DNA from 2 places in the Streptomyces sp. NPDC005574 genome. Region 1 is predicted to be linked to the other one. Evidence: riboswitches for the same ligand, from Rfam matches in the RefSeq annotation. Region 1 holds a riboswitch; the other holds the start of a gene.

Region 1 (4,387 bases):
CGCGACGAGTTCGCTGTTGGCGACCGCGCCGACGCTGCTCTGCGCGATGGAGAAGAGCAGCAGCAGAGGCAGCGCGGCGCCCGCGTAGGCGAGGACGAGGGTGTTGACGACGGAGGCGATGTGGTCGCGGCCGATGCGGATGCCCGCCCGGTACAGCCCGCGCCGGCCCATCGACGGATTGGCCTCGTGCAGCTCCCAGACCGCGGACGTCTGGGTGACCGTCACGTCGTCGAGGACACCGAGCGAACCGATGATGATGCCGGCGAGCAGCAGACCGCTCAGGTCGATCGACGGATACAGGCCGTGGATCAGACCGGTGTTGTCGTCCGTGTTGCCGGTGAGCGCGGCCCAGCCGTTGAACAGCGAGCCGAGCACACCGATCAGTACCAACGAGATGAGGGTGCCGAGCACGGCCACCGACGTACGGGCCGACAGACCGTGACACAGGTACAGGGCGATGAGCATGATGGCGCTCGCCCCGACCACCGCCACGACCAGGGGATTCGAGCCCTGCAGGATCGCCGGCAGGATGAAGAGGGTCAGCACCAGGAAGCTGGCGGCCAGTGCGACCAGCGCCATGACGCCACGCAGCCGGCCCACCACCACGACGGCCACCGCGAAGATGCCGGCGAGCAGGGCCATCGGGAACCTGCGGTTGACGTCGGTGACCGAGTACTGCAGTTCCTTCGGCGCGGAGGGCTCGTAGGCGACCACGACCTTCTCGTCCTCGTGCAACTGCCGTGACTGGTCCGGCTGGACGACCTCGGTGAAGGTACGGCCCTTGTCGTCGCCGCTGTCGACCCGGATCGTCGCCTTCTTGCAGGTGCCGCCGGACTGTTGCTGGGCGGCCGAGCCCCCGGCGGTGGGGGTGCCACCGGTGGAACTGCCCGCCGAGGCGTTCACCGACGCGCAGCTCACGCTCACGACCTCGGTGACGGTGGCGTGCTGGGTCTGCCGGTCGAAACCGACGCCGGTGCGCTGGTGCGGAGGGGCACCGCCCGGCCACAGCACCACGAGCCCGACCACCACCGCCATGCCGAACGGGATGAGGATCGCGGCGATGACCTTGCGCAGATGCTTCGACACGGGCGCGGCCGGCCCATGACTGTGTGAGTGTCCGTGCCCACCGGTGGACCCGTGCTCGTGCCCGCCGCCGGAGCCCGGGTCGTGGCCACCGGAGCCCGGCCGGTGGTCGTGACCGCCCCCGGACCCCGGTCCGGGCTGGTGCCCGCCACCGCCTCGGGAGCCCGGTCCATGGTCGTGCCCGTCACCGAAACCCGGCCCGTGCTCGCCGCCGGGACCCCGGCCGTAGCCGTTCCCGCCCCCGTCGCCATGGCCGTTGCCGTAGCCGTTGCCCTGGCCGGGCTCGCGGCGCGGCTCGTGCGGGGGGTAGGGAGGCTGGTGTGTCGTGGTCACCGCCCGATCATCGCAAGAACGCCGGGGGCCCTCTGTTCACCGCGCCCGAATTGACGCTAGCGTGGAGGCACCTTTGCACACGCGGGAGCTCGGAGCACCGGGCTGAGAGGGCGCTGACCTCCGTCTTCGCGGTGTTTCAGAGAGACGTCACCCGAACCGAGTGATGTTTCACATGAAACATCGGCAGACGGACATCGCTGCGTCGACCGCCGAACCTGTTACCGGGTAATGCCGGCGTAGGGAGTAGGTCTCATGACCAACAAGGACGCACGCACGCCTGCCTCCACACAGATTCCGACGGAGCCTCCGAAGGAGAGCGCGACGAGCGGAGAGAACGGCGAGAGCGGGAAGTCCATCGGCTGGCACAAGGGATACGTCGACGGTTCCCGCCCCGATCTGCGGGTGCCGGTCCGTCAGGTGCACCTGACCAACGGGCGGTCGGTCACGCTGTACGACACCTCGGGGCCGTACACCGATCCTCTCGTCGACACCGATGTCCGGCGGGGACTGCCCCCACTACGGGAGAACTGGATCGTCGCCCGCGGTGACACCGAGGAGTACCCGGGCCGGCCTGTCCGGCCCGAGGACGACGGCCTCAAGCACACCGCGCCGCGCGGCGGCCTGCGCAACCTCGACGCGGTCTTCCCCGGCCGGCCGCGCCAGCCGCGCCGCAGCCGGGACGGCGGGGCGGTCACGCAGCTCGCGTACGCGCGGCGCGGCGAGGTCACACCCGAGATGGAGTACGTGGCCATCCGGGAGAACATGTCGCCCGAGGTGGTTCGCGAAGAGATCGCGGCCGGGCGGGCGGTGCTGCCGGCCAACGTGAACCACCCGGAGATCGAGCCGATGATCATCGGCAAGCGGTTCCTGGTGAAGGTGAACGCCAACATCGGCAATTCGGCGGTGACTTCCTCCATCGAGGAGGAGGTCGAGAAGATGACGTGGGCGACCCGCTGGGGCGCCGACACGGTCATGGACCTGTCCACCGGCCGCAACATCCACACCACCCGCGAGTGGGTGCTGCGCAACTCCCCCGTCCCCATCGGGACGGTGCCGCTCTACCAGGCGTTGGAGAAGGTGGACGGCCGGGCCGAGGAGCTGACCTGGGAGATCTACAAGGACACGGTCGTCGAACAGGCCGAGCAGGGCGTGGACTACATGACGGTCCACGCGGGCGTGCGCCTGCCGTACGTACCGCTGACGGCCAACCGCAAGACCGGCATCGTCTCCCGTGGCGGCTCGATCATGGCCGCCTGGTGCCTCGCGCACCACAAGGAGAGCTTCCTGTACGAGAACTTCGAGGAACTCTGCGAGATCCTCGCGGCCTACGACGTCACGTACTCGCTGGGCGACGGCCTCAGGCCGGGCTCGATCGCGGACGCCAACGACGAGGCCCAGTTTGCGGAGTTGAGGACACTCGGGGAACTCAACCGGATCGCGAAGCGTTTTCATGTACAGACGATGATCGAAGGCCCGGGACACGTCCCGATGCACAAGATCAAGGAGAACATCGACCTTCAGCAGGAGATCTGCGATGAAGCTCCGTTCTATACCCTCGGCCCGCTGACCACGGACGTCGCGCCGGCGTACGACCACATCACCTCCGGCATCGGTGCCGCGATGATCGCCTGGTGGGGCACGGCCATGCTCTGCTACGTCACGCCCAAGGAGCACCTGGGCCTGCCCAACCGTGACGACGTCAAGACCGGTGTCATCACCTACAAGATCGCCGCCCACGCGGCCGACCTCGCCAAGGGTCACCCCGGTGCCCAGGAGTGGGACGACGCGCTGTCCGACGCCCGCTTCGAGTTCCGCTGGGAGGACCAGTTCAACCTGGCTCTCGACCCGGACACGGCAAGGGAGTTCCACGACGAGACCCTGCCCGCCGAACCCGCCAAGACGGCCCACTTCTGCTCCATGTGCGGGCCGAAGTTCTGCAGCATGAAGATCAGCCACAGCATCACGCGGCAGTTCGGCGGCGCGGCGGCAGAAGGGGCTTCGCCCGACGAGATCGCCGAGGGGATGCTGCAGAAGTCGAAGGAGTTCGCGGCGAGCGGGAGCCGGGTCTACCTGCCGATCGCCGACTGAGCCCCACCGCCGACCGGCCCGCGCACGCGGCGTCCAGGGCCGGCGGGTGCGGACCGGTTCTGGACGAGGGCCCGGTCCGCGACCCGGGACACCTCCGAAGCCGGGGAGGTGTCCCTCCGGCGTCCCGGCCCGCAGACTGGCCGTATGACAGCGAGATCAATGAGCAAGGGCGCCAACCTGCCGATCGGCTCCTCGTCCGTGCGCGCCGAGCTCGCCTGGTCCGAGGGGCCCGGCGTGCCGGACGCCGACGCCTCGGCGCTGCTGCTCACCGGCGCCGGACGCGTGCGTGACGACGGTGACTTCGTCTTCTACAACCAGCCGCAGCACGCGTCGGGTGCCGTACGGCATCTCGGGAAGCGGAAGGCTGCCGGCCTCACGACCGACACGGTCGAGGTGGACCTGCGGACGGTGGAACCCGCCGTGGAACGGGTCGTGTTGTGCGCGTCGGCCGACGGCGGCACGTTCGGTCAGATGCCCGGACTGACGCTGAGGCTGCTCGACTCCGGCACCGGGGAGGAGCTGGCCCGCTTCGATCCGCAGGCCACGACGGAGACTGCGTTCATCGGCGGCGAACTGTACCTGCGGCAGGGACAGTGGAAGTTCCGTGCGGTAGGGCAGGGGTACGCGTCGGGACTCGCGGGGCTGGCCACCGACTTCGGCATCTCCGTGGAGGCCGACTCCCCGGCCACGGCCGCGTCCCCCGTGCCGGCCGCGCCGCCCGTACCGGCCTCACCACCGGTACCGTCCGCGCCCCCGGTCCGCGCCTCGCCGCCCTCGCCGGCGGCACCCACAGCCAAGCCGGCCGGCCCCACCGCGCCGACGGCCGACACCCGCCCGGCGCGGGATGAGGCGCGCCTGCCCGTGGACATGCGCAAGCGGCTGT
Region 2 (4,387 bases), on a different contig from region 1:
GCGTCCCGCCGGGTCAGCGCGACGGCGGCGAGCGCGCCGACCAGCACGGCGATCGCGGTGGCGACGGCGGCGTACTCCAGCGAGTTGCCGATCGCCTCGATCGGGGCGACGAGGAAGAGCCCGCCGTCGTCGCTGGTCAGCGCCCGGTAGTAGCCGAAGTCCGGTGCGTCGAGGGAGCGCCGCACCAGTACGGCCAGCGGCAGCACCAGCAAGGCGGCGACGGACACGAGGACGCCACCGAGCAGCGCCCACTGTCCGGCCCCGCGCGGCCGGCGCGCGGTCAGCGAGGCGTCCACCAGCCGCAGGGCCGTCTCCCGCCGCCGTACGGTCCAGGCGTGCAGGGCGAGGACGGCGCCCACCGCCGCGAACTGGATCAGTGTCAGCACGGCGGCCGTGGACAGGTCGAAGATCTCCGAGGTCTGCCGGTAGATCTCCACCTCCAGCGTCGAGAAGGTGGGCCCGCCGAGGATCTGCACCACGCCGAAGGACGTGAAGGTGAACAGGAACACCATGAGCGCGGCGGCGGCCACGGCGGGCCCGAGCGCCGGCAGGGTCACCCGCCGCCAGGCCGCCGCCCGTGAGGCGCCGAGCATCCGCGCCGCCTCCTCCTGCCGCGGGTCGAGCTGCGCCCACAGCCCGCCGACGGTCCGTACGACGACCGCGTAGTTGAAGAAGACGTGCGCGAGCAGGATCGCCCACACGGTGGTGTCCAGCCGTACGCCCCACAGCTCGTCCAGCAGTCCGCCGCGGCCGACGAGCGCCAGGAACGCCGTACCGACGACGACCGTGGGCAGCACGAACGGCACGGTCACCACGGCCCGCAGCACCTGCTTGCCGGGGAAGTCGAGGCGGGCGAAGACGTACGCGCCGGGCAGCGCGACCAGCAGGGTGAGCGCGGTGGAGGCGAGCGCCTGCCAGGTGGTGAACCACAGGACGTGCCGGATGTCGGGCTGCGCCAGTACGTCCCCGACGCGGCCGAGCCGCCACACCCCGCCGACGTGCAGGCCGCGCGCGACGATCGCGGCGACGGGGTAGGCGAAGAAGACCGCGAAGAACGCGACCGGCACGACCATGAGGCCGAGCCGGGCCGCGCTCCCGCGCCGGGCGGCGGCGGCCCTGGCTACTTCAGTACGAGTGAGGTCCACGACTTGACCCACTGGTCGCGGTGGCCGGCGATGGCGGCCGGGTCCATGGTCTCGGGGTGCGCGGCCTGCGGACCGTACTTGGTGAACTCCGCCGGCACCCGGGCGCCCTCCCGCACGGGGTAGACGAACATGTTGAGCGGCATGTCCTCCTGGAACTCCTCGGTGAGCAGGAAGTCGAGGAGCGCCTTGCCGCCCTTGGTGTTGCCCGCGTTGCTCAGCAGCCCCGCGTACTCGGTCTGGCGGAAGCAGGTGCCGGCCGCGACTCCGGTCGGCGCGGTGGCGGGCCGGGGGTCGGCGTAGATGACCTCGGCGGGCGGCGAGGAGGCGTAGGACACCACCAGCGGCCGGTCGGCCTTGGCCTTCTTTCCGCCGGCCGAGCCGGAGAACTCCTCGTTGTAGGCCTGCTCCCAGCCGTCGACGACCTTGACGCCGTTGGCCTTCAGCTTCTTCCAGTACCCCTCCCAGCCGCCGTCGCCGTAGGAGGCGGCGGTGCCGAGCAGGAAGCCGAGGCCGGGTGAGGAGGTGGAGGCGTTCTCGGTGACGAGGAGGTTCTTGTACGCCGGCTTGACCAGGTCGGCGAAGGAGGCGGGCGGCGTCAGCTTGTGCGCGCTGAACCAGCCCTTGTCATAGTTGACGCAGATGTCGCCGGTGTCGATGGGCGTGACCCGGTGCTTGTCCCCGTCGACGCGGTACTCCGCCTTGACCTGGCCGGCGCCCTTCGCCTCGTAAGGCTGGAACAGGCCGTTGTCGAGCGCCCGCGACAGCAGCGTGTTGTCGACGCCGAAGAAGACGTCGCCCTGCGGGTGGTCCTTGGTGAGGATCGCCTTGTTGACGGCCTGCCCGGCGTCGCCGTCCTTGAGGACGCGCACGGTGTAGCCGGACCGCTTCTCGAAGTCCGCGAGGACGCTCTTGGAGACGGCCCACGAGTCGTGGCTGACGAGCGTCACGGTGTGGGACCCGGAGCCCGAGCCGCTGTCGCCCGAACCGGACGACGACCCGCAGGCGGTGAGCGCGGGCAGCGCGGCGAGGCCCAGCCCGACGGCCGCGGCCGTGAACTTCCCTGTGGTGCTCACTGATTCCTCCTGGCTGACCAGGAAGAGACGCGGCCCCGCCCGGACCGGCAGAAGGTCGCGGGCAGGGCGCAACAGCTTGAGTGATGACCGAACTTCCTACCCAGAATGACCTGGGCGAGGTTCAGAGGGTCTGCGGTCTGTCCCGCACTCTCAGCGCTGTGGCGCTCCCCTGTCGGAATATGAAGATGAGTATGAAGTTGTCCTGACCCGCTCAGACTACCGCTCGGTCGCGGCGAGCTGACCGCACGCCCCGTCGATCTCCTGACCACGGGTGTCCCGGACGGTCACCGGTACACCGTGCCCGGCGATCGCCTCGACGAACGCCTTCTCGTCCTCGGGCCGCGAGGCGGTCCACTTGGACCCCGGAGTCGGGTTCAGCGGGATGAGGTTGACGTGCACCGGCTTGCCCTTGAGCAGCCGGCCGAGCCGGTCACCGCGCCACGCCTGGTCGTTGATGTCCCGGATCAGCGCGTACTCGATGGACAGCCGGCGCCCCGACTTGGCGGCGTACTCCCATCCGGCGTCCAGCACCTCGCGCACCTTCCACCGCGTGTTCACGGGGACGAGGGTGTCGCGCAGCTCGTCGTCCGGCGCGTGCAGCGAGATCGCGAGCCGGCACTTGAAGCCCTCGTCGGCGAAACGGTGGATCGCCGGGACGAGCCCGACCGTCGAGACGGTGATCCCGCGCTGGGACAGCCCCAGCCCGTCGGGCTCGGGGTCGGTGAGCCGGCGGATCGAGCCGACCACCCTGTTGTAGTTGGCGAGGGGCTCGCCCATGCCCATGAACACGATGTTGGACAGCCGCGCCGGGCCGCCGGGGATCTCGCCCTCGCGCAGGGCCCGCATGCCGTCCACGATCTGGTGCACGATCTCGGCGGTGGACAGGTTCCGGTCGAGCCCCGCCTGCCCCGTCGCGCAGAACGGGCAGTTCATCCCGCAGCCCGCCTGGGAGCTGATGCACATGGTGACCCGGTCCGGGTAGCGCATGAGCACCGACTCGACGAGCGTCCCGTCGAACAGCTTCCACAGCGTCTTGCGGGTGGTGTCCTGGTCGGTCGACAGATGCCGCACGACCGACATCAGCTCCGGCAGCAACGCCTCCCGCAGCTTGCCGCGCGAGCCGGCCGGGATGTCGGTCCACTGCTCCGGGTCGTGCGCGTACCGCGCGAAGTAGTGCTGCGACAGCTGCTTGGCGCGAAACGGCTTCTCGCCGATGGCGGCGACGGCTTCCTTGCGCTCGGCGGGCGTGAGATCAGCAAGGTGCCGCGGCGGCTTCTGGGCTCCGCGGGGGGCGACGAATGTGAGTTCTCCGGGCTTAGGCATGGCCGTACCAGTGTCGCAGATCGAACGGGGTGCCCCGGGGGCCCGGCGGCCGGGGGTGATCGCGGCTGGTCATACGGGTTCGTCGCCGGAATCCGGTGGCGACCCGGAGGCGGTGCACAGACGGCCCGGAGGGCGGCCCGAGCACACCGCGATCCACGCCCACGCCCTCCGCCACGGAAACGCACGGCGCCCGGTGTCATGCCGGGCGCCGTGCGGTGCGGGCGCGGTCGGTCAGGGGCGTTGCCGCACCCGGTCGACGACGGCGTCGGCGGCCACGTACGACCACTGTTCGTACGTCTCGCTCCCCGCTGTGCGCCGGTCGTGCATCCCCAGGTACCGGTAGGTCCTCGCGTCGAAGACCAGGACCGGCCCACCGTCCGCCCAGGGAGTACCGGGCCCGCCGACGTACTGGACGCCGATGCCCGCCCGGCCCCCGCCGTCCGTCCGGCCCGGCAGCACCTTGATCCCCGGCACCGTGGCCAGCGCCTCGAACGCCGCGGGGCGCAGACCCTTCGGCAGCACGGGCGCGCGGAGCAGGCCGGAGAGGAAGACATGGATCATCGGCCACTCGTCGGCCCTCGTCGGCCGGCCGAAGTCCGGTTTCCCCCCCATGTCGCGCAGGGTGACCGTCAGCCTGTCCGGGTCGGTGGGCAGCCGCTTCAGCTCCGACCACCTTCTGGGCGGCCAGCTGCTCTGCCCGGGCTGGTCCACCGGGACCCACTGGGCGCGGCCCAGTTCGCTGACGTAGGACCTCTGGGAGCCGTCGACCGAACTCCAGCTCTCGTCGACGTACGTCCTGGTGGAGCCCCCTCCGGCCGGGGTCTCCCTGATGACCTCCTTCGTGTA

Evidence for each region. Region 1 has a riboswitch for thiamine pyrophosphate ahead of thiC (phosphomethylpyrimidine synthase ThiC). Riboswitches for the same ligand answer to the same signal wherever they lie in the genome.
Region 2: it holds a riboswitch for thiamine pyrophosphate, as region 1 does, so the genes downstream of both, ABZT03_RS07705 (thiamine ABC transporter substrate-binding protein) here and thiC (phosphomethylpyrimidine synthase ThiC) in region 1, are expected to answer to the same signal.

The regions. Positions count from the first base shown of each region.
Region 1 is NZ_JBEXCW010000001.1:157,127-161,513, reverse strand. Features, by position in the region: gene ABZT03_RS00780 (YibE/F family protein) at 1-1,416, opposite strand, end outside; TPP riboswitch at 1,488-1,676, shown strand; gene thiC (phosphomethylpyrimidine synthase ThiC) at 1,669-3,504, shown strand; gene ABZT03_RS00770 (VWA domain-containing protein) at 3,649-4,387, shown strand, end outside.
Region 2 is NZ_JBEXCW010000007.1:106,307-110,693, forward strand. Features, by position in the region: gene ABZT03_RS07700 (iron ABC transporter permease) at 1-1,145, opposite strand, end outside; gene ABZT03_RS07705 (thiamine ABC transporter substrate-binding protein) at 1,121-2,218, opposite strand; TPP riboswitch at 2,294-2,399, opposite strand; gene rlmN (23S rRNA (adenine(2503)-C(2))-methyltransferase RlmN) at 2,435-3,541, opposite strand; gene ABZT03_RS07715 (CU044_5270 family protein) at 3,773-4,387, opposite strand, start outside.